Regions from separate parts of the Streptomyces sp. NBC_00670 genome, predicted to be linked through region 3. Evidence: riboswitches for the same ligand, from Rfam matches in the RefSeq annotation. Region 3 holds a riboswitch; each other region holds the start of a gene.

Region 1 (4,795 bases), 2.1 Mb from region 3:
GGACCACCTGACCCCGGTCGCCGCGGTGTGCCTCTGGTACGACGTCGGCTCGCGCCACGAGGTCAAGGGGCGTACCGGCCTGGCTCACCTCTTCGAGCACCTGATGTTCCAGGGCTCCGGCCAGGTGAAGGGCAACGGCCACTTCGAACTGGTGCAGGGCGCCGGCGGCTCCCTCAACGGCACCACCAGCTTCGAGCGCACCAACTACTTCGAGACCATGCCCGCCCACCAGCTGGAGCTCGCCCTCTGGCTGGAGGCCGACCGCATGGGCTCGCTGCTGGCCGCCCTGGACGAGGAGTCCATGGAGAACCAGCGGGACGTCGTCAAGAACGAGCGCCGCCAGCGTTACGACAACGTCCCCTACGGCACCGCGTTCGAGAGGCTGACCGCGCTCGCCTACCCCGAGGGCCACCCCTACCACCACACCCCGATCGGCTCGATGGCCGACCTGGACGCGGCCACCCTGGAGGACGCCCGCGCGTTCTTCCGGACCTACTACGCGCCGAACAACGCCGTCCTGTCGATCGTCGGCGACATCGACCCCGAGCAGACGCTCGCCTGGGTCGAGAAGTACTTCGGCTCCATCGCCTCGCACGACGGCAAGCCCGCCCCGCGCGACGGCTCGCTGCCCGACGTCCTCGGGGAACAGCTCCGCGAGGTCGTCGAGGAGGAGGTCCCCGCGCGCGCGTTGATGGCCGCCTACCGGCTCCCGGAGGACGGCACGCGCGCGTGCGACGCGGCCGACCTGGCGCTCACCGTGCTCGGCGGCGGCGAGTCCTCCCGGCTGTTCAACCGTCTGGTGCGCCGCGACCGCACCGCCGTCGCCGCCGGCTTCGGCCTGCTCCGGCTGGCCGGGGCGCCCTCGCTCGGCTGGCTGGACGTGAAGACCTCCGGCGACGTCGAGGTGCCCGTCATCGAGGCGGCCGTCGACGAGGAGCTCGCCCGGTTCGCCGAGGAGGGCCCCACCGCCGAGGAGATGGAGCGCGCCCAGGCGCAGCTGGAGCGCGAGTGGCTGGACCGGCTCGGCACGGTCGCCGGCCGCGCCGACGAACTGTGCCGGTACGCCGTCCTGTTCGGCGACCCGCAGCTCGCCCTGACGGCCGTCACGCGTGTCCTGGAGGTCACCCCCGAGGAGGTCCGGGACATCGCCCGGGCCCGGCTGCGGCCCGACAACCGCGCGGTGCTCGTCTACGAGCCGGTCGCGCCCGAGGAGCCCGAGGCCGCCGAGGCCGCCGAAGTCACCGACGAGAACGAGGAGTCGGCGAAGTGACCGAGCTCGCGACCATGGAGTTCCACCCGCAGCCCCGGGCCGGCGAGGCGAAGCCCTGGGCGTTCCCCGCGCCCGAGCGCGGCACCCTGGACAACGGCCTGACGCTGCTGCGCTGCCACCGCCCCGGCCAGCAGGTCGTCGCCGTCGAGGTGCTCCTCGACGCGCCCCTGGAGGCCGAACCGCAGGCCCAGGAGGGTGTCGCCACCATCATGGCGCGCGCCTTCTCCGAGGGCACCGACAAGCACTCCGCGGAGGAGTTCGCCGCCGAGCTGGAGCGCTGCGGCGCCACCCTTGACGCGCACGCCGACCACCCCGGTGTACGGCTCTCCCTGGAGGTGCCCGTCTCGCGGCTCGCCAAGGCGCTCGGCCTGCTCGCCGACGCGCTGCGCGCCCCCGCGTTCGACGACGGCGAGATCGAGCGCCTGGTGCGCAACCGGCTCGACGAGATCCCGCACGAGACCGCCAACCCGGCCCGTCGCGCCGCCAAGGAGCTGTCCCGGCAGCTCTTCCCGGCGGACTCCCGCATGTCCCGGCCCCGTCAGGGCACCGAGGAGAGCGTCGAGGCCATCGACGCGGCGGCCGTACGCGCGTTCTACGAGCGGCACGTACGGCCCGCCACCGCCACCGCGGTGGTCGTCGGCGACCTCACCGGCGTCGACCTGGACGCGCTCCTCGCCGACACGCTCGGCGCGTGGACGGGCGCGCCCGGGCAGCCGCGTCCGGTGCCCCCGGTGACCGCCGACGACACCGGCCGCGTGATCGTCGTGCACCGCCCCGGAGCCGTCCAGACGCAGCTCCTCATCGGCCGCGTCGGCGCCGACCGGCACGACCGCGTGTGGCCCGCCCAGGTGCTCGGCACGTACTGCCTCGGCGGCACCCTCACCTCGCGGCTGGACCGCGTGCTGCGCGAGGAGAAGGGCTACACCTACGGTGTGCGCGCGTTCGGCCAGGTGCTGCGTTCCGCGCCCGACGGCAGCGGCGCCGCGATGCTCGCCATCAGCGGTTCCGTCGACACCCCGAACACCGGCCCCGCCCTCGACGACCTGTGGAAGGTGCTGCGCACCCTCGCCGCCGAGGGGCTGACCGACGCCGAGCGCGATGTCGCCGTGCAGAACCTGGTGGGCGTCGCCCCGCTGAAGTTCGAGACCGCGGCCGCCGTCGCGAGCTCGCTCGCCGACCAGGTCGAGCAGCACCTGCCGGACGACTACCAGGCGACGCTGTATCAGCAGCTCGCCGCCACCGGCACGGTGGAGGCGACGGCCGCCGTCGTCAACGCCTTCCCGGTGGACCGTCTGGTGACGATCCTGGTGGGCGACGCCGAGCAGATCGCGGAGCCCGTACGCGCCCTGGGGATCGGCGAAGTCACCGTGGTGGCCGCCGAGTAGCACGGGCGGCGCGCGGGGGCGTGGACGAGGCCCTGGTGACTCCCCGGACGTCACCAGGGCCTCCCGCGCCCCCGGTCCGGCCCGCCGACGGCGGGTGTTTGTCCGTATTGCCACAGAGGGTGGCGCTTCCGCGGTGTGGGATACGCAACAAAACCGTTACCTCGTTTGCCCGTTGAAACGGCGCCCGCTTAGCGTCTTCCCGGCTGTCCGTCAGGCAGCGCGCCGCATCCGCGGCAGCGGACAGTCATCGCCGAGTCCCCGTACGGCGCGAGCCAGGGGAGCCGGGGACCCACGTCCCTGGGGTGAATCGGACGCCCCCACAGGGTGTCCGTAGGAGACCTTCCTGCTCCGAACCCGTCAGCTAACCCGGTAGGCGAGAAGGAAGGAAAGGACGACCCCTTACATGGCGTTCACCCGCGCCCCCGGGAAGCACCGCCGTGCCGATCGCACGAAGCGCACGACGACCGGCGCCGTGGGCGTCGCGGCGCTCGCCACCACCGGCGTCGTCGGCACCCTGGCCGCTCCCGCGTTCGCCGCGGAGCCCGCCGCCTCCGTCGACCAGACCGGGCTCCTGCGGGCCGCCGGCATCGGCGAGAGCGTCGCCGCGCGGATCGACGCCCAGGCCCTCGCCCAGGAGAAGGCGGCCGCGCGCAAGGCGGCCGAGGAGGCCGCGCGCAAGGAGGCCGCCGCGCAGGCGGAGCGGGCCCGCGACGCGAAGGAGCGCGCCGCCCGCGAGGCCGAGCGCAAGCGGCTGAACACCTTCGTCGCGCCGATCTCGGGCTCCTACGTCTCCACCGGCTACCAGGCCAGCAGCTCCCTGTGGTCCTCCGGCACCCACACCGGCATCGACTTCCACGCCGCCACCGGCACCTCCGTGCACGCCGTCGGCTCCGGCACCGTCGTGGAGACCGGCTGGGGCGGGGCCTACGGCAACCAGATCGTCCTCAAGATGGCCGACGGCACCTACACCCAGTACGGCCACCTGTCGTCCATCGGCGTCACGGTGGGCCAGCAGGTCACCCCCGGGCAGCAGATCGCCCTGTCCGGCGCGACCGGCAACGTCACCGGCCCGCATCTGCACTTCGAGGCCCGTACGAGCCCGGAGTACGGCTCCGACATCGACCCGGTGGCGTACCTGCGCGCCCACGGCGTCAACGTCTGAAGCACCCGCGTCGGCGCACCCGCGCACCGGCCGACGCCCCCCGAACCGTCGTCGACGGCCCCGGCCCCCGAAGCCGGGGCCGTTCTCGTTCCGTCCGGGCATTTCGTCCCGGCCGTTGTCCAAAAAAGAACCATGAATTCCGGCCCGCCGTCGGAAATCCCTCTCCGCTGCAATAGAGTCGGTCGGGCAATGCGCCGGCCGACGGCGCTTCGCACGGAAATCGAGGCGGAGGTCGGACATGCGTATTCCGGCGCACTCGGTATGCGCGGCGATCCGCGAGGACATCGTCGCCGGCGTCCACGCGCGCGGCAGCCGGCTCACCGAGGAGGTCCTCGCCCGCCGCTACGGCGTCTCCCGCGTCCCCGTGCGCGAGGCGCTGCGCACGCTGGAGGCCGAGGGCTTCGTCGTCACCCGGCGGCACGCGGGCGCGTGCGTGGCCGAGCCCACCGGGCAGGAGGCCGCCGACCTGCTGGAGATGCACGTCCTGCTGGAACCGCTCGGCGCCGCCCGGGCCGCCCAGCGGCGCACGGAGGCCCATCTGAAGGTGCTGCGCGGCCTGGTCAGGCTCGGCCGGGAACGGGCAGGGCAGGGCAGCAGCGACGACCTGCGCTCCCTGGACGGCTGGTTCCACGACACGCTCGCGCAGGCCGCCGGGAGCCCGGCGCTGAGCACCACGCTGGCCCAGCTGCGGCACAAGATCGCATGGATGTACGTCACCGGGACACCGGCCGACCCCGTGGCGGACTGGGCGGAACGCGGCGGCATCGTCGACGCGATCGCCCGGGGCGACGACGCCCGCGCCCACATCCTCGCCGCACAGCACACCCAACGGACGACCACGTCCCACCGGCTGCGGCCCGTCGGCGCGGACATGGGTGTGAGGAATCCGCAACAAGCCGTAAACATCGCGGGCCCGCAGAATTAACAGGGGTGCCGTATACAAAGGAGAGTGGACGCGGGGAAGTGCGGACCCCGTTT
Region 2 (4,795 bases), 480 kb from region 3:
CGGCGAGCCCTCGCCGCCCCCGGCGGCGCCCACCCTGTTCGACTGGGCGTTCGCGGCGAACCCCTACCCCGCCTACGCCTGGCTCCGCCAACACTCACCCACCCACCGCACCCGCCTCCCCAGCGGCGTGGAGGCCTGGCTCGTCACCCGCTACGCCGACGCCCGCCGCGCCCTCGCCCACCCCCACCTCTCCAAGAACCCCGCCCACCACGACGAACCCGCCCACGCCAGAGGCAGAACCGGCATCCCCGGCGAACGCAAGGCCGAGCTGATGACACATCTGCTCAACATCGACCCCCCGGACCACACCCGCCTGCGCCGCCTCGTCAGCACCGCGTTCACCCCCCGCCGCGTCGCCGAGTTCGCCCCCCGCGTCCAGGAGCTGACGGACCGCCTGATCGACGACTTCGCCGCCCGAGGCGAGGCCGACCTGATCCACGAGTTCGCCTTCCCGCTCCCCATCTACGCCATCTGCGACCTCCTCGGTGTCCCGCCCGAGGACCAGGACGACTTCCGCGACTGGACCGGCATGATGTTGCATCTTCCCGGGGGCACGCCCCCGGACCCCCAGGGTCACGGCAAGGGCCCCCGCGGCGGTGTCGCCCGCTCCGTCAAGAAGATGCGCGGCTACCTCGCCGAGCTCATCCACCGCAAGCGCGAGGCGCTCCCCGCCGAACCCGCCCCCGGCGAGGACCTCATCTCCGGTCTCATCCGCGCCTCCGACGAGGGCGAGCACCTCACCGAGAACGAGGCCGCCGCGATGGCGTTCATCCTGCTCTTCGCCGGCTTCGAGACCACCGTCAACCTCATCGGCAACGGCACCCACGCCCTGCTCACCCACCCCGAGCAGCGCACCCGGCTCCAGGACTCGCTCGCCGCCGGGGAGCAGGGGCTGCTGGAGACCGGCGTCGAGGAACTGCTGCGCTTCGACGGCCCCGTGGAGCTGGCCACCTGGCGGTTCGCCACCCGGCCGCTGACCCTGGGCGGCCAGGACATCGCCGCCGGCGACGCCGTCCTCGTCGTCCTGGCGGCCGCCGACCGCGACCCGGAACGGTTCGCCGACCCGGACGTGCTCGATCTCACCCGCCGTGACAATCAACACCTGGGATACGGCCACGGCATCCACTACTGTCTCGGTGCCCCGCTCGCCCGCCTGGAGGGCCGGACCGCGCTCGCCACCCTCCTGACCCGCCTGCCGGACCTCCGACTCGCGGTGGATTCCACCGAATTGCGGTGGCGCGGAGGCCTCATCATGCGCGGATTGCGCACGCTGCCCGTGGAGTTCGCACCCGTCCCGAATTGAGGCGGCATCGGTTCCGCGTAAACACGGACGACCAGGTAAAGGTGACAGTTCCTCAGCTCTGTGATCTTCACGTGATCTGCGCTGCATTAACTTGTAACCGGTGTTGCTCTGGCTATACGTTCACGCATCAACAAGGCGGTTCCCACGGCCGCCGCGTTGGGTCACCGCTGTCGTGTGAAAGGCTTCCGCATGCTCTCCGGGAACGGTCGTCACCGTCGCCCCCGTCAGGCTCCGGCCCTCCTCGTCGCGGCCGGCGTGACCGGCTCCGCCATCGCCATCCCCCTGCTCGGCGCCACCGGCGCGAGCGCCGCCAGCGGTACCACCTGGGACCAGGTCGCGGAGTGCGAGAGCGGCGGCTCCTGGAGCGCGGACACGGGCAACAACCTGTACGGCGGCCTCCAGTTGTCGCAGGACGACTGGAACAACTACGGCGGCCTCGACTACGCGGCCAGCCCGGACAAGGCCAGCCGTTCGCAGCAGATCGCCGTCGCGGAGAAGATCCTCGACGCCGAGGGCGTCGCCGCCTGGCCCACCTGCGGGCCGCTCTCCGGCCTCTCCAAGGACACCGGTTCCGCGGACGTCGACACGGGCGTCGGCAAGGGCTCCTCGGGCGAATCCGGTGATTCCGACTCCGGGCTCGACCTCGGTCTGGACAACTCGTCCGGTTCGTCCGACTCGTCGTCCTCCTCTTCCGGTTCGTCCGATTCCTCGTCCTCCGGCACATCCGGCGGGAATTCCGACGGCACGTCCACCGGGAAGTCCGGCGACGACTCCGACGGAAAGGCGAGCGCGAGCCCCAGCAAGAAGGCGAAGCATTCCTCGGACGACTCCGACGATTCCCGCTCCGGCGGCGATTCCGCCCGTTCCGCGGAATCCGGCGACAAGTCCGGCAGTTCGTCGGCCGACGGGTCGAAGGGGGGCGAGTCGGACCAGTACCGGCAGAGCCCGGCCTCCTCCGCCCTCGTCGACACCGGCAGCGTCGACGGGACGAAGGGTGCCAACACCCTCATCGCCGACGGAACCGGCCGGCACCGCGGCGGCAGCGCCGAGGAGGGCTCCACCTACACGGTCCGCGACGGCGACACCCTCGGCTCCATCGCCGACTCCCTTGGCGTCGACGGCGGCTGGCGGGCCCTCTACGACGACAACAAGGACGCCATCGGCAGCGACCCGAGCGTCATCCACCCCGGTCAGAGCCTCGTCGTGGAGTAGTCGAGCGGCTGTCGAAAACGTGTGGGACGGCAGGGGAACAATCGGACGTACGGTGCCGAACTGCACGGAAAATCGGGGGAGTTTGGTCCGTGGATCACCCGGGATGTCCGGTTCGGTGAAAGTGTGGGATGAGTCTCATAAGCCGTGATCGTCTTTGAAATCCGGCGGATCCCGTGTCTACGGTCATCACCGCTCGCCACCGCGGGCCCCGACGGTCGCCACGCCGAATCCTGCCAGTGGCCGTACGGGAACAGTCGTCGCGTCAAGCGCCGTAGGCAGGAGCGGGGGACCCAGGTAAGTGCCGGGTCCGGCAGCCGGGCCACAGTGTGGCTCCGGACGGCCGGATGCGGCTTGGGGTGAAGTCGTGCGCCGGAGACGGCGTACGACCGGGCAACTCAACCGGCCCGAACCCGACAGCTCACCTCGCAGGCGTCGGTGAGGGGATCTCTCCATGCTGTTTTCCGGCAAGGGCAAGCACCGTCGTCCGTCCAAGGCCACCCGTGTCGTCGCGCTCGCCGGCGTCACCGGTGCCGCCGTCGCCGCCCCGCTGATGGCGGCCGGCAACGCCTCCGCCGCCACCGCCTCCCAGTGGGACGCCGTCGCGCAGTGCGAGTCCGGCGGCAACTGGTCCATCAACACCGGCAACGGGTTCTACGGCGGGCTGCAGTTCACCAACTCCACCTGGGCCGCGTACGGCGGCACCGCGTACGCCGCGCGGGCCGACCTGGCCTCCAAGTCGGCGCAGATAGCCGTCGCCGAGAAGGTCCTCGCGGGGCAGGGCAAGGGCGCCTGGCCGGTGTGCGGCAAGGGGCTGACGAGCGCCGCGTACGACGGGGCGGCCGCGTCGTCGGCCGGCGGCTCGTCCTCCAACGGCTCCAGCAGCTCCAGCAGCGCCGGTTCCTCCAGCAGCTCCTCGTCCTCGACCGAGCAGCACGCCTCCCGGTCGCAGGAGCGGCCGGCCGCGAAGAAGACGGTCACCACGCCGACCGGCAAGAAGGTCGAGAAGGGTGACGGCGAGTACAAGGTCGTCAAGGGTGACACGCTGAGCGGGATCGCGGCGGAGCACGATGTGGCGGGCGGCTGGCAGAAGCTGTTCACGCTGAACAAGGACATCGTGGACGACGCCGACGTCATCTACCCCGGCCAGCAGCTCCACCTGAGCTGACGCTCCCCTCTACTCCCCACCCCCGCCGCGTCTCCCCCGTACGCGGCGGGGGTGGGGTATTTCTCGCGGGGTGCGTTGTCGGCCGACGGCCGGTGGGGCGACGAGCCACGACGCACCCGCACCCGCCCACGTACCGTTCACCCCGAGCTCTCAGGCGCTCCCTTGTGCTCCACCCCGCTCATTTTGTTCCGCCAGGAAACAATTCACCCACACTTCTGCCCACGGAGTGGGCCGCACACCTGCCCCGCCGTCGGAGACAGCTAGGCTCGGGTCCGCGAGCCACCCCGGCCTCGCACCCCGCGTCGGGCCCCGCGGCCCGGCGTACCCGCGTCACATCCCAGAAGGAGATGCTCGTGCCGTCCATCGACGTCGTCGTAGCCCGGGAAATCCTGGACTCCCGAGGCAACCCCACGGTCGAGGTCGAGGTCGGCCTCGACGACGGCAGCACGGGTCGTGCCGCCGTCCCCTCCGGTGCCAGCACCGGCGCCTTCGAGGCCATCGAGCTCCGTGACGGCGACCCGAGCCGCTACCTGGGCAAGGGCGTCGAGAAGGCCGTCCTCGCCGTCATCGAGCAGATCGGCCCGGAGCTGGTCGGCTACGACGCCACCGAGCAGCGCCTGATCGACCAGGCCATGTTCGACCTGGACGCCACCGACAACAAGGGCTCGCTCGGCGCCAACGCCATCCTCGGCGTCTCCCTCGCCGTCGCCCACGCCGCCTCCGAGGCGTCCGACCTGCCGCTCTTCCGCTACCTGGGCGGCCCCAACGCGCACCTGCTGCCGGTGCCGATGATGAACATCCTGAACGGCGGCTCGCACGCCGACTCCAACGTGGACATCCAGGAGTTCATGATCGCCCCGATCGGCGCGGAGTCCTTCTCCGAGGCCCTGCGCTGGGGCGCCGAGGTCTACCACACGCTGAAGAAGGTCCTGAAGAACAAGGGCCTGGCCACCGGCCTCGGCGACGAGGGCGGCTTCGCCCCGAACCTGGACTCCAACCGCGCCGCCCTCGACCTCATCCTGGAGGCGATCAAGGAGGCCGGTTACACCCCCGGCGAGCAGATCGCCCTCGCCCTCGACGTCGCCGCCTCCGAGTTCTACAAGGACGGTAAGTAC
Region 3 (4,795 bases):
CATCACCGCACTCACCGCCGAGCACCGGCGGGTACGCCGGACGCTGGCCCCGCTCGGCGGCCTGCTGCTGGCGATGGGCATGCACTCGCTGTGGAACGGCTCCACGTCGTTCGGCGACGGCTACGGCTTCTTCGCGGTCTACGGGGCGTTCATGGTGCCGATGTTCGGGCTGCTGACCTGGCTCGTCATATCGACCCGGCAGCGCGAGCTGCGCACCGTGCGCGCCGAGCTGCCGGCGTACGTGGTGGCCGGCTGGCTGACGATGCCGGAACCGTTCGTCATGGGCTCGATGAAGGCACGACGGCTCGCCCGCGACCACGCCAGGGACCGGCTCGGCAAGCCGGCGGCGCGGACGGTCGCCGAGTACGAGGCGTACGCCACGTCGCTGGCGTTCCTGCGCCACCGGGGGCGCGCGGGCCGCGCGGGCGCCGACTTCGTCGTACGGGAGCGGGAGCTGCTGCAGGAGCTGTGGCACCGCCGGGAGGTGGCCCGCCCGGCGCTGGCTCACGCGGGCCACACGCTGGCGGGCTCGGTGCTGTGGGGCGTGCCCCCGGTGTACGGGTACGGTGGCCCGGCGTACGGGCAGCACGCCGGCCCGGTGTACGGACAGGGTCCCGCGTACGGCGGCTTCCCGGCGTACGGCGGCCCGGCCCACGGCGGTCATGGCTACGCCCAGGGTCCCGCCGGCCCGGTCCACGGCGGTCATGGCTACGCCCAGGGTCCCGCCGGCCCGGTCCACGGCGGTCATGGCTATGCCCAGGGTCCCGCCGGCCCGGCCCCGGCGTACGGCGGCGGCCACACGCCCCCTCCGTACGGCATACCGACCCAGGGCATACCGGCGTACGGCCTGGCCCCCCAAGGCCAGTCACCCCAGAACCAGCCGCCCCAGAACCAGCCGCCCCAAGCCCCGCCCCCTCACGCGACTCCTACGCCGCCGCCTCCGTCAGCCGCGCCGTCTCCGCCTGCGTCAGCGTGACCTCGGCGAGCGCCAGCAGCGCCGGGAGCTGTTCCACCGTCCGGGCGGAGGCGACCGGGGCGAGGACGGTAGGACGCGAGGCGAGCCAGGCGAGGGCGATCGTGGCGACCTCCACCCCGCGCGCGCCGGCGATCTCGTCGAGCGCCGTCAGCACCCGTGCGCCCCGTTCGGGTTCCACGAGCTGTGCCACGCGCCGCGCGCGCACCGAGTCCACCGTCGCCCCCGGCCGGTACTTCCCCGTCAGGAATCCCGACGCGAGCGCGAAGTAGGGCACCGCGGAGAGGCCGGCTTCCTCGGCGACGTCCTGGAGGGCGCCCTCGTAGGTGTCCCGGGAGACCAGGCTGTAGTGCGGCTGGACGGCGACGTAGCGGGCCAGGCCCTCGCGCTCGGAGAACTCCAGCGAGGCGCGCAACCGCTCGGCCGAGATGTTGGAGGCCGCGATGTGCCGTACCTTGCCCGCCTTCACCAGCCCGTCCAGCGTGCCGATGACCTCCTCGATGGGCACGTCGGGATCGTCGTAGTGCGTGTAGTACAGGTCGATGTAGTCCGTTCGGAGCCGCCGCAGCGAGGCGTCGGCCGCCGCCCTGATGTTGCCGGCGGACAGCCCCTGATGGTCGGGGTGCCGGCCGACCTTGGTCGCGAGGACCACGTCGGAGCGGTTGCCGCGCGCCGTGAACCACTTGCCGAGGACGGTCTCGGACTCGCCGCCCTTCATGCCGGGGGCGAACGCCGAGTAGGCGTCGGCGCTGTCGACGAAGTTGCCGCCGGCGGCCAGGTAGGCGTCCAGCACGGCGAAGGATCCGGCCTCGTCGGCGGTCCAGCCGAAGACGTTGCCGCCGAGGCAGAGCGGAGCGACCTCGAGAGACGTTGAGCCCAGAGGGCGAAGAGACATCATTTAACGATGTTAAGGAGAGGTTCGGGTGTTCCCGCGCCGTGCCGTGCGCTCTTACCCGATCGCCTCGCGACTCGGCCCGACGGGGCAGCACGCTGCGCGAAAGGACACGGCGCGACAGGGCACGCCGGGGCACGGCCGGCTCAGGGAGTGAGCCCCTTGGACCGCAGCCACGCCATCGGGTCGATCCCGGTGGCCGCGCCCCCGGGGTGCACCTCCAGGTGCAGATGCGGGCCGGTGACGTTGCCGGTGGCGCCGACGCGGCCGATGACCTCGCCGGTGGAGACCTTCTGCCCGACGCTGACGCTGATCGAGGACTGGTGGCAGAACCACAGCTCGGTGCCGTCGTCCAGGGTCAGGATGGTGCGGTAGCCGTAGGACCCGGCCCAGCCCGCCTCGGTGATCGTGCCGCTGTGGATCGCCTTGATGAGCGTGCCGGTGGGCGCGGCGAAGTCGAGACCGGTGTGATAGCCGGACGACCACATCGATCCGGCCTCGCCGAAGGTCGAGGTGATCGTGTACGAGGAGGTCGGCAGCGTGAACTGCTTGGCCAGCTTGGCGAGTTTCTCCGCGGCGGCCTTCTTCTTGGCCTCCGCCTCCGCCTTCTCCTTCGCCTCGGCGGCCTTCTTCTCGGCCTTCGCCTCCGCCTCCTTGGCGGCGGACGCGGCCTGCTTGGCGGCGGCGGTCTCGGCGGCCCGCGCGGCGGCGCTGTCCGCCTGGTCCTGCTGGGCCTCGGCCTGCCGCATGATCCGGGCGCGCAGCGCCTCGCCCGCGTCCGTGGAGCCCGCGGCGGTGTCGGCACCGGTCAGCCCGGCGCCGGTGAGCGGGGCGGAGGCGGTCTGTACGGCGGTGTCGGAGTCGTCGCCGGAGTCGTCGCCGACCAGAGCCCTGGCCGAGTCGGTGACGGAGGAGAGGTCCGGCAGGGATATGGAGACCGGCGGCTTGCCGGTCTGCGCGGTGGCCATGCCGCCCGCGCCGACGGCGGCGATCACGCCGACGCCCAGAACGGTGGAGCTGCGCGCGAGTCCGCCCCCGCGCTGCTTGGTGACGCGGTGCCGGCCGCGCACGGGACGAACGGAGTCCGCGGTGGGATTCCACTCCTCCCAGGTGCCCTCCTCGGAACGGCGGTCGACGTCGAGGACCTCGGCGCCGGACGGAACGTACGAGGGGTTCTGGGCAGGCCGGTTGGACGCCACGTGGGCGCGCTCCTTTCCTTCCTCACGCCTGCCGGGTTAGCTGACGGGTTCGGAGCAGGAAGGTCTCCTACGCGCGTATACCGGCCGTATCTCTACGGCGGCAACCGCACGATTCACCCCTGGGTGGTGGTTCCCCGGCTCCCTTGCGGGATTAGGCAGATGAGCACGGGGCCGCCTCCTGTGACGGCTGGGACGACCGTGCTGCGTTATCGAACGTTAATAGACCCGGGGCGCACATTCCAAGCGGTTCGGGGGAACGGCTTACACGTCTTGGCCAGGACTTTTGCGTCACGAGCCACGCAAAATCGGGCGAGTCGACCCTGCCTTCCGCGAGTTTCGGACACATGCGCGCCCTGACATCCAGTCAATAAACTTGCGGAAAGACACGATCCGGTCACGACAGGTGACACCGACGGCGCGGTCGCGGTGACGGCCGACGCTCAGGGGTGCGGTCGCCGTACCGCCAGCAGGGCCAGGTCGTCCGTGGCCCGGCCGCCGGTGTGCCGGGCGACCTCGTCCGCCAGGAAGGTGAGCAGCGCGTCCGGTCCGGAGAAGGTGCGGCCGGCGAGCCGGGCGGCGGGGTCGTAGAACTCGCCGTGCCGGTCGCGGGCCTCGGAGAGCCCGTCGGTGTGGAAGAGGAGGGTGGCCCCGTACGGCAGCGCGGCCTCGTCCGCGCGTTCGGGCCACATGCCCAGCTCGCCCATGCCGAGCGGCAGCGCGGGCTCCCGCGGTTCGAGCACGCGCAGCCTGCCGTCGGCGTGCAGGAGCAGCGGGGCGGGATGGCCGCGGTTGACGAGCCGGACGAGTGCGTTGCCGTGCGGGATCTCGGCGAGGACGGCGGTGGTGAACCCCTCGAAGGAGTCCAGGTCGTGGCGCCGGCCGGCCTCCCGGGCGAGCGCGCGTTCGAGCCGCTGGGCGACGGCGCCGAGCGTGGCCTCCTGCTCGGCGGCCTCCCGGAACGCCCCGATCACGACGGCGACGACGCTCACGGCGCTGATGCCCTTGCCGCGCACGTCCCCCAGCACGAGGCGCACGCCGTGCGGGGAGTCCTGGACGGCGTACAGGTCGCCGCCGATCGCCGCCCCGGCCTGCGCGGCCTCGTAGCGTGCGGCGACGTCGAGGCCCGCGAGGCGCTCGGCCGGCTGCGGCATGACGGCGAGTTGCGCGGCCTCGGCGATGTGGCGGACGGAGGCGAGGCGGGCGCCGGTGCGGCGGACGAGCACGTTGGTGAGGACGGCGAGGGCGGCGACGGTGGCCACCGTCAGCAGCTCGGTGGTGGTGTCGACGTTCGACATGACCCCGAACACGGCGTGGATCGCGACCACGGCCAGGACGGCGGCCAGGGCGGTCAGGGCGGTGCCGCGCGTCGAGTACAGGGAGGAGGCGACCAGGGGCGCCGCGGTGAACAGGGGTGCGGCGGTGAAGTCGGCCGGGGTGAGGCAGTCGTAGACGATCGCGGCGACGAGCAGCAGCACCGGGAGGAAGGGCAGCACGGCACGGACGCAGGCCGCCCCGCGGCTGCCGTTCCCGACGGTCGCGGCCGACCGCTTCTCTGTGCGCTGCCCCACGGGACCAGCGTGGCCGGGCAGGCGCGGCGGGGCACCTCCGGTGGGCCGGGCGGGTGGCGGGTCGGGCTTTTCGGGAGACGCGGATGGGGACGACAAAAACCCCGGGGGCGGAAGCCTTTCGGCCTCCGCCCCCGGGGACGTGGTAGCGGGGACAGGATTTGAA
Region 4 (4,795 bases), 960 kb from region 3:
GCTCGGTGTCGGCGACGTAGCCGGTGATCCGCGCGCCCGTGCCCGCGTTGGTCCAGAGGTTCTTGGGGCGGCGGGACTCGTTGCGTTCGATGACCGCGTTGGCGGCGGAGAGGATCGTCTGCGTGGAGCGGTAGTTCTGCTCCAGCAGGATCGTCGTCGCGTCCGGGTAGTCCTCCTCGAACTGGAGGATGTTGCGGATGGTCGCGCCGCGGAAGGCGTAGATCGACTGGTCGGCGTCGCCGACGACGCACAGCTCGGCGGGCGGCACCTGGGCCTCCGGCGGCACGTCGACCGGGTGTTCGGAGGTGCCGACCAGTTCGCGGACGAGGGCGTACTGGGCGTGGTTGGTGTCCTGGTACTCGTCGACCAGGACGTGGCGGAAGCGGCGGCGGTAGTGCTCGGCGACGTCCGGGAAGGCGCGCAGCAGGTTGACCGTCGTCATGATCAGGTCGTCGAAGTCGAGCGCGTTGGCCTCGCGCAGCCGCGACTGGTAGAGCGCGTAGGCCTGGGCGACCGTCTTCTCGAAGCCGTCGGCAGCCTGGGCGGCGAAGTCCTCCTCGTCGATCAGCTCGTTCTTCAGGTTGCTGATCTTGGCGCTGAAGGACTTCGGGGGGAAGCGCTTGGGGTCGAGGTCCAGGTCGCGGCAGACGAGGGCCATCAGGCGCTTGGAGTCGGCGGCGTCGTAGATGGAGAAGGACGAGGTGAAGCCGAGCCGCTTGCTCTCCCGGCGCAGGATGCGGACGCAGGCGCTGTGGAACGTCATCACCCACATCGCGTGCGCGCGCGGGCCGACGAGCTGCTCGACGCGCTCCTTCATCTCGCCCGCGGCCTTGTTGGTGAACGTGATCGCGAGGATCTGGCCGGGGTGGACGCTCCGCTCGGCCAGCAGGTGCGCGATGCGGTGGGTGAGCACGCGGGTCTTGCCGGAGCCGGCGCCGGCGACGATGAGCAGGGGGGAGCCGGCGTGCACGACGGCCGCGCGCTGGTTCTCGTTCAGCCCGTCGAGCAGCGCCGCCGCGTCCAGGGCGGGGCGGGGGGCGCCGTTGCGGTAGTACGAGTCCCGGTCCGGGGGCGTGTCGAACTTCCCGCCGAACAGATCGTCCGGAACCTGCTCCGGAGCGTGCTCGTCCTCGGGCGGGGGCGGGGGTTCCTCCTCGCGGGCCCGCGGGGCCTGGAGGTCCGCCAGGAAGCTGTCGTCAAAGAGGCTGCTCATCGCTCTCCGAGTCTAGGGCGCCCCACCGACAACCGGCCGCCCCCTCGGAAACTCCGGGCGGTACGCGGGCGGTCCGGGCGGTACGCGGGGCGGTCCACGGCAGTGCGCGGGGCGGTCCGCCGCAGTACGTGGGAGGCGGCGGGGCGTCCCGCGTGACGAAGCTCTCAGCGGTGGCGGCGGAACAGCCGTGCCGGCCGGGACCCGGCGGCACGGCCGGGCGCCGGGGCGGCGTTCCCGGCGCGATCATCGCTGGTGGCCGCGCGGCGAGGCGGGAACGGGCCGGTGGACGGGTCAACCGGCGGAACGATTCCGCCGGTTGGTCCGGACCGCTCCGGCAACCGAATCCTCACGCGAAGGTCACAAAAATGTATCGGACATAACGCACTTCGACCTTCACACGAGGGACACAAGTTGGCTACGGTGCCGACAGGCCGCTCGACGCAACCGGCGAACGTCGCCGGGCCGCGCGGCCTCCGCCGAGTCCGGCCCGCCCCCGCGGCCGACCGGAGCCGGGGACCCAACCGAGACCTGGGGTGAATCGGCCCAACCGCCCCGCGCGCACGGGCCGTAGGGCAGTCCTTCCGGAACCATCCGCCCGAATCCGACAGCTAACCCGGTAGGCGGAGTACGGAAGGAGTCGCCTCTCTTGGCGTCGGACCAGAAACCGCTTCCTGCCGGGGCGCGCCCCGTCGTCCCCGCAAGGCCGGGGACGCCCGCCGCAGGACCGGGAACGCCCGCGCTCGCCGCGGGGGCCCTGGACCCCATGGCCCTGATCTCTCCGGCGGCGGAGTCCGCGCCCGGGGCCGAGCCGCCGGCGCCGAGCCGCGCGGAGGTCCAGCAGCGGATCGACAACCTGTACCAACGGGTCGAGACGGCCACCGAGAACTACAACGCGACGCGTGTCATGGCCGCGAAGGAGCGGCAGCAGCCGGGGGCCGCGGCGGAGGCGGCGAAGCGGACGCAGTGGCTCGACACGGCGCGCGCGAAGCTGGGGCCCTCCGTGGCCGCGGTGCTGCCGGCCGACCGGCGCCCGGACCGCCCCGGCCGTCCCTCGTCGGGCCGGTCCGCCGGACGTCCGGCGGACGGGCACCCGTCGCGCCTGCGGCAGTCGTCGATCGACAGGACGGTCGCCGAACTGATCGCCGCGACGGAGAAGCGGCGTCCTGGACGGGGCGCACCCGCGCTGGGCCCCGGCCGCGCGACACCGGCGCTCGGGCCGGGGCGCACGGGTGGGACGGACGCGCCGGGCAGCGGTGCGGGTGGTGTTGGTGGTGTTGGCGCTGCCGGTGGTGTGGGTGGTGCGGCGGATGGTCCGAGCGGTCGTGGTGACCGGGGTGGTCCGGGTGGCCGGGGCAGGTCGGGACCGGAGCTGCCGGCGTTGCCGGCGCCCCGGAGGCCGGCCTCGCCGAGCGCGCCGCAGCGGACGCCGCGCACGTTCAAGGACGCGACACAGCGGAAGCTGGCCATGGCGCGCGTACTGCTGTCGCAGCGGACGGGCACACCGCGCGCGGCGCTGGAGAGCGCGCCCGCCGCACAACCGTGGACGCCCCCCGCGCCCGCCCCGGGACAGGGAATGCCCACGGGTGCGTACGCGGCGGCCGGGGACGGTTCGGGATCGTTCGGGGCAGGGGCGCTCGGGAGCGGCGCGGAGTCGTACGCGGGGGGACCGATCACCGGGGCCGCGGCGGGCAACACCGTGCGCGCGGGCGGCACGGGTTCCTTCACCGCGGTCGGCGCGGTCGGCGCGTACGCGGGTGCGGGCAGCGGGGCTGTCTCCGCGGCCATGGACGGCACGGCCTCCTTCCCGGCGACCGCCGCGGGGACCTACCCGGGCGCGGGCAGTGCTGGGTCCTTCCCGGCCGTGGGTGGCACCGGATCCCTTCCGGCCGTGGGTGGCACCGGTTCCCACCCGGCGGCCGGCGCCACCGGCGCGTACCCGGGGGCGGGCGGTACGGGTCCGTCTCCTGCCCTGGACAGCAACGGTCCCTTTCCTGCCCTGGACAGCAACGGTCCTTTTCCTGCCATGGACAGGACCGGTTCCTTCCCCGCCGTGGACGGGACCGGTTCCTTCCCCGCCGTGGGTGGCACCGGTTCCTACCCGGCGGCCGGTACCACCGGCGCGTACCCGGGGGCGGGCAGTGCGGGAGCGTATCCCGCCGTGGACGGCACCGGATCCTTCCCGTCCGTCGGTGCCACCGGGTCGTTCCCGGCCGTCGGCAACACGGGGGCGTACCCGGGTGTGGAGAACACGGGATCGTTCCCGGCGATGACCGGCGGCGCGGGCGCCTTCCCTGGCGTCGGCGGCACCGGTACGTATCCGGGCGTGGACAACACCGGGTCGTTCCCCGCGATGGGCGGCGCGGGGAGCTTCCCCGCGGTGAGCGTCACCGGGTCGTTCCCGTCGGCGGACGGCACCGGTTCCTTCCCGGCCCTCGGCAGCGCGTACCCGTACCCCGGCATGGACGGCACGGGCTCGTTCCCAGCCGTGGACGGCACGGGGCCGCTCCCGACAGTGGACGGCACCGGGCCCTTCCCCGCGGTGGACGGCACAGGCGGCTTCCCGGCCGCCGTCGGCTCCGGCGCGTACCCGGCGGCGCACAGTGCCGGAGCGCACCCGGCCACGGGCGGCACGGGTGCCTACCCGGCCGCCGGCCCCGGCGCGAGCAGCGGCTTCCCGGCCAACGCCGGCTCCGGCTTCGGTTCCGGGACGTACCCGGCCGCGCCCATCACCGCCGCCTACCCGGCGACGGGCGCCGCCCCCGCGTACCCCGCCGCGAGCGTCACCGGCGGTTTCCCCGCCGTGAGCACCACCGGCAGCTTCCCGGCCGTGGACGGCATCGGTTCCTTCCCCGCCGCGGGCACGACCGGCGGCGCCGGATCCTTCCCGGTCGCCGGCCACGTCGACGCGTACCCCACGGCCGGCGGCAACGGACCCGGTGGCGTCACCGTCGCCTTCCCGGCCGCCGCGGGCGCCGGCACGTACGCCCCCGCCGGCCGCGGCGACTCGCTCCCGACCATCGAGAGCACGGGCAGCATCCCCGCCATCGGCACCCCGGGCGGCCTGCCCGACCTGGCGGGTCCCGCCTCCCCCGGCACCGTCACGGCCGGTCCTCCGGCGGTGGGCGTACCCGCCGCCGACAAGGCCGGGGTCGCGGCCGCGTTCGCCCGGGCGCAGACCGGGCGGCCGTACGTCATGGGCGCGACCGGCCCCGGCTCGTACGACGCCGCCGGCCTCGTCCAGGCCGCCTGGAAGGCCGCCGGGTTCCTGCTCCCGCGCACCCCCGCCGAGCAGGCCCGCTGCGGCACGACCGTCCCGCTCGCTGCCGCCCACCCCGGTGACCTGGTCTTCTTTCACGACGACCTGAGCCACGTCGGCATCTACACGGGCAACGGCATGATGATCCACGCCCCCCGCCCGGGCGCGTACGTGCGCGAGGAGTCGGTGTACTTCGCCGGCGAGGCGGCGGTCCGCGGCGTGATACGCCTGGCCTAGGGGGCGGAGTCGGACCGGCCGGCGTACTCCGCGAGTCCGTCGGCCATCCGCTGCATGAAACCGGTCAGGTACCGCCGCAGGAGGCGTCC

Evidence for each region. Region 3 has a riboswitch for cyclic di-AMP ahead of OIE12_RS15550 (M23 family metallopeptidase). Riboswitches for the same ligand answer to the same signal wherever they lie in the genome.
Region 1: it holds a riboswitch for cyclic di-AMP, as region 3 does, so the genes downstream of both, OIE12_RS25045 (M23 family metallopeptidase) here and OIE12_RS15550 (M23 family metallopeptidase) in region 3, are expected to answer to the same signal.
Region 2: it holds a riboswitch for cyclic di-AMP, as region 3 does, so the genes downstream of both, OIE12_RS13310 (transglycosylase family protein) here and OIE12_RS15550 (M23 family metallopeptidase) in region 3, are expected to answer to the same signal.
Region 4: it holds a riboswitch for cyclic di-AMP, as region 3 does, so the genes downstream of both, OIE12_RS33495 (NlpC/P60 family protein) here and OIE12_RS15550 (M23 family metallopeptidase) in region 3, are expected to answer to the same signal.

The regions. Positions count from the first base shown of each region.
Region 1 covers NZ_CP109017.1:5,639,865-5,644,659, forward strand. The annotation lists gene OIE12_RS25035 (M16 family metallopeptidase) at 1-1,270, shown strand, start outside; gene OIE12_RS25040 (M16 family metallopeptidase) at 1,267-2,655, shown strand; cyclic di-AMP (ydaO/yuaA leader) riboswitch at 2,894-3,045, shown strand; gene OIE12_RS25045 (M23 family metallopeptidase) at 3,059-3,817, shown strand; gene OIE12_RS25050 (GntR family transcriptional regulator) at 4,056-4,742, shown strand.
Region 2 covers NZ_CP109017.1:3,012,653-3,017,447, reverse strand. The annotation lists gene OIE12_RS13320 (cytochrome P450 family protein) at 1-1,303, shown strand, start outside; gene OIE12_RS13315 (transglycosylase family protein) at 1,493-2,515, shown strand; cyclic di-AMP (ydaO/yuaA leader) riboswitch at 2,773-2,962, shown strand; gene OIE12_RS13310 (transglycosylase family protein) at 2,967-3,680, shown strand; gene eno (phosphopyruvate hydratase) at 4,034-4,795, shown strand, end outside.
Region 3 covers NZ_CP109017.1:3,496,293-3,501,087, forward strand. The annotation lists gene OIE12_RS15540 (PrsW family intramembrane metalloprotease) at 1-976, shown strand, start outside; gene OIE12_RS15545 (aldo/keto reductase) at 927-1,871, opposite strand; gene OIE12_RS15550 (M23 family metallopeptidase) at 2,012-3,064, opposite strand; cyclic di-AMP (ydaO/yuaA leader) riboswitch at 3,075-3,232, opposite strand; gene OIE12_RS15555 (PP2C family protein-serine/threonine phosphatase) at 3,505-4,632, opposite strand; tRNA gene OIE12_RS15560 (tRNA-Met) at 4,773-4,795, opposite strand, start outside.
Region 4 covers NZ_CP109017.1:4,456,353-4,461,147, reverse strand. The annotation lists gene OIE12_RS19850 (ATP-dependent DNA helicase) at 1-1,213, opposite strand, end outside; cyclic di-AMP (ydaO/yuaA leader) riboswitch at 1,678-1,851, shown strand; gene OIE12_RS33495 (NlpC/P60 family protein) at 1,977-4,706, shown strand; gene OIE12_RS19840 (SRPBCC family protein) at 4,703-4,795, opposite strand, start outside.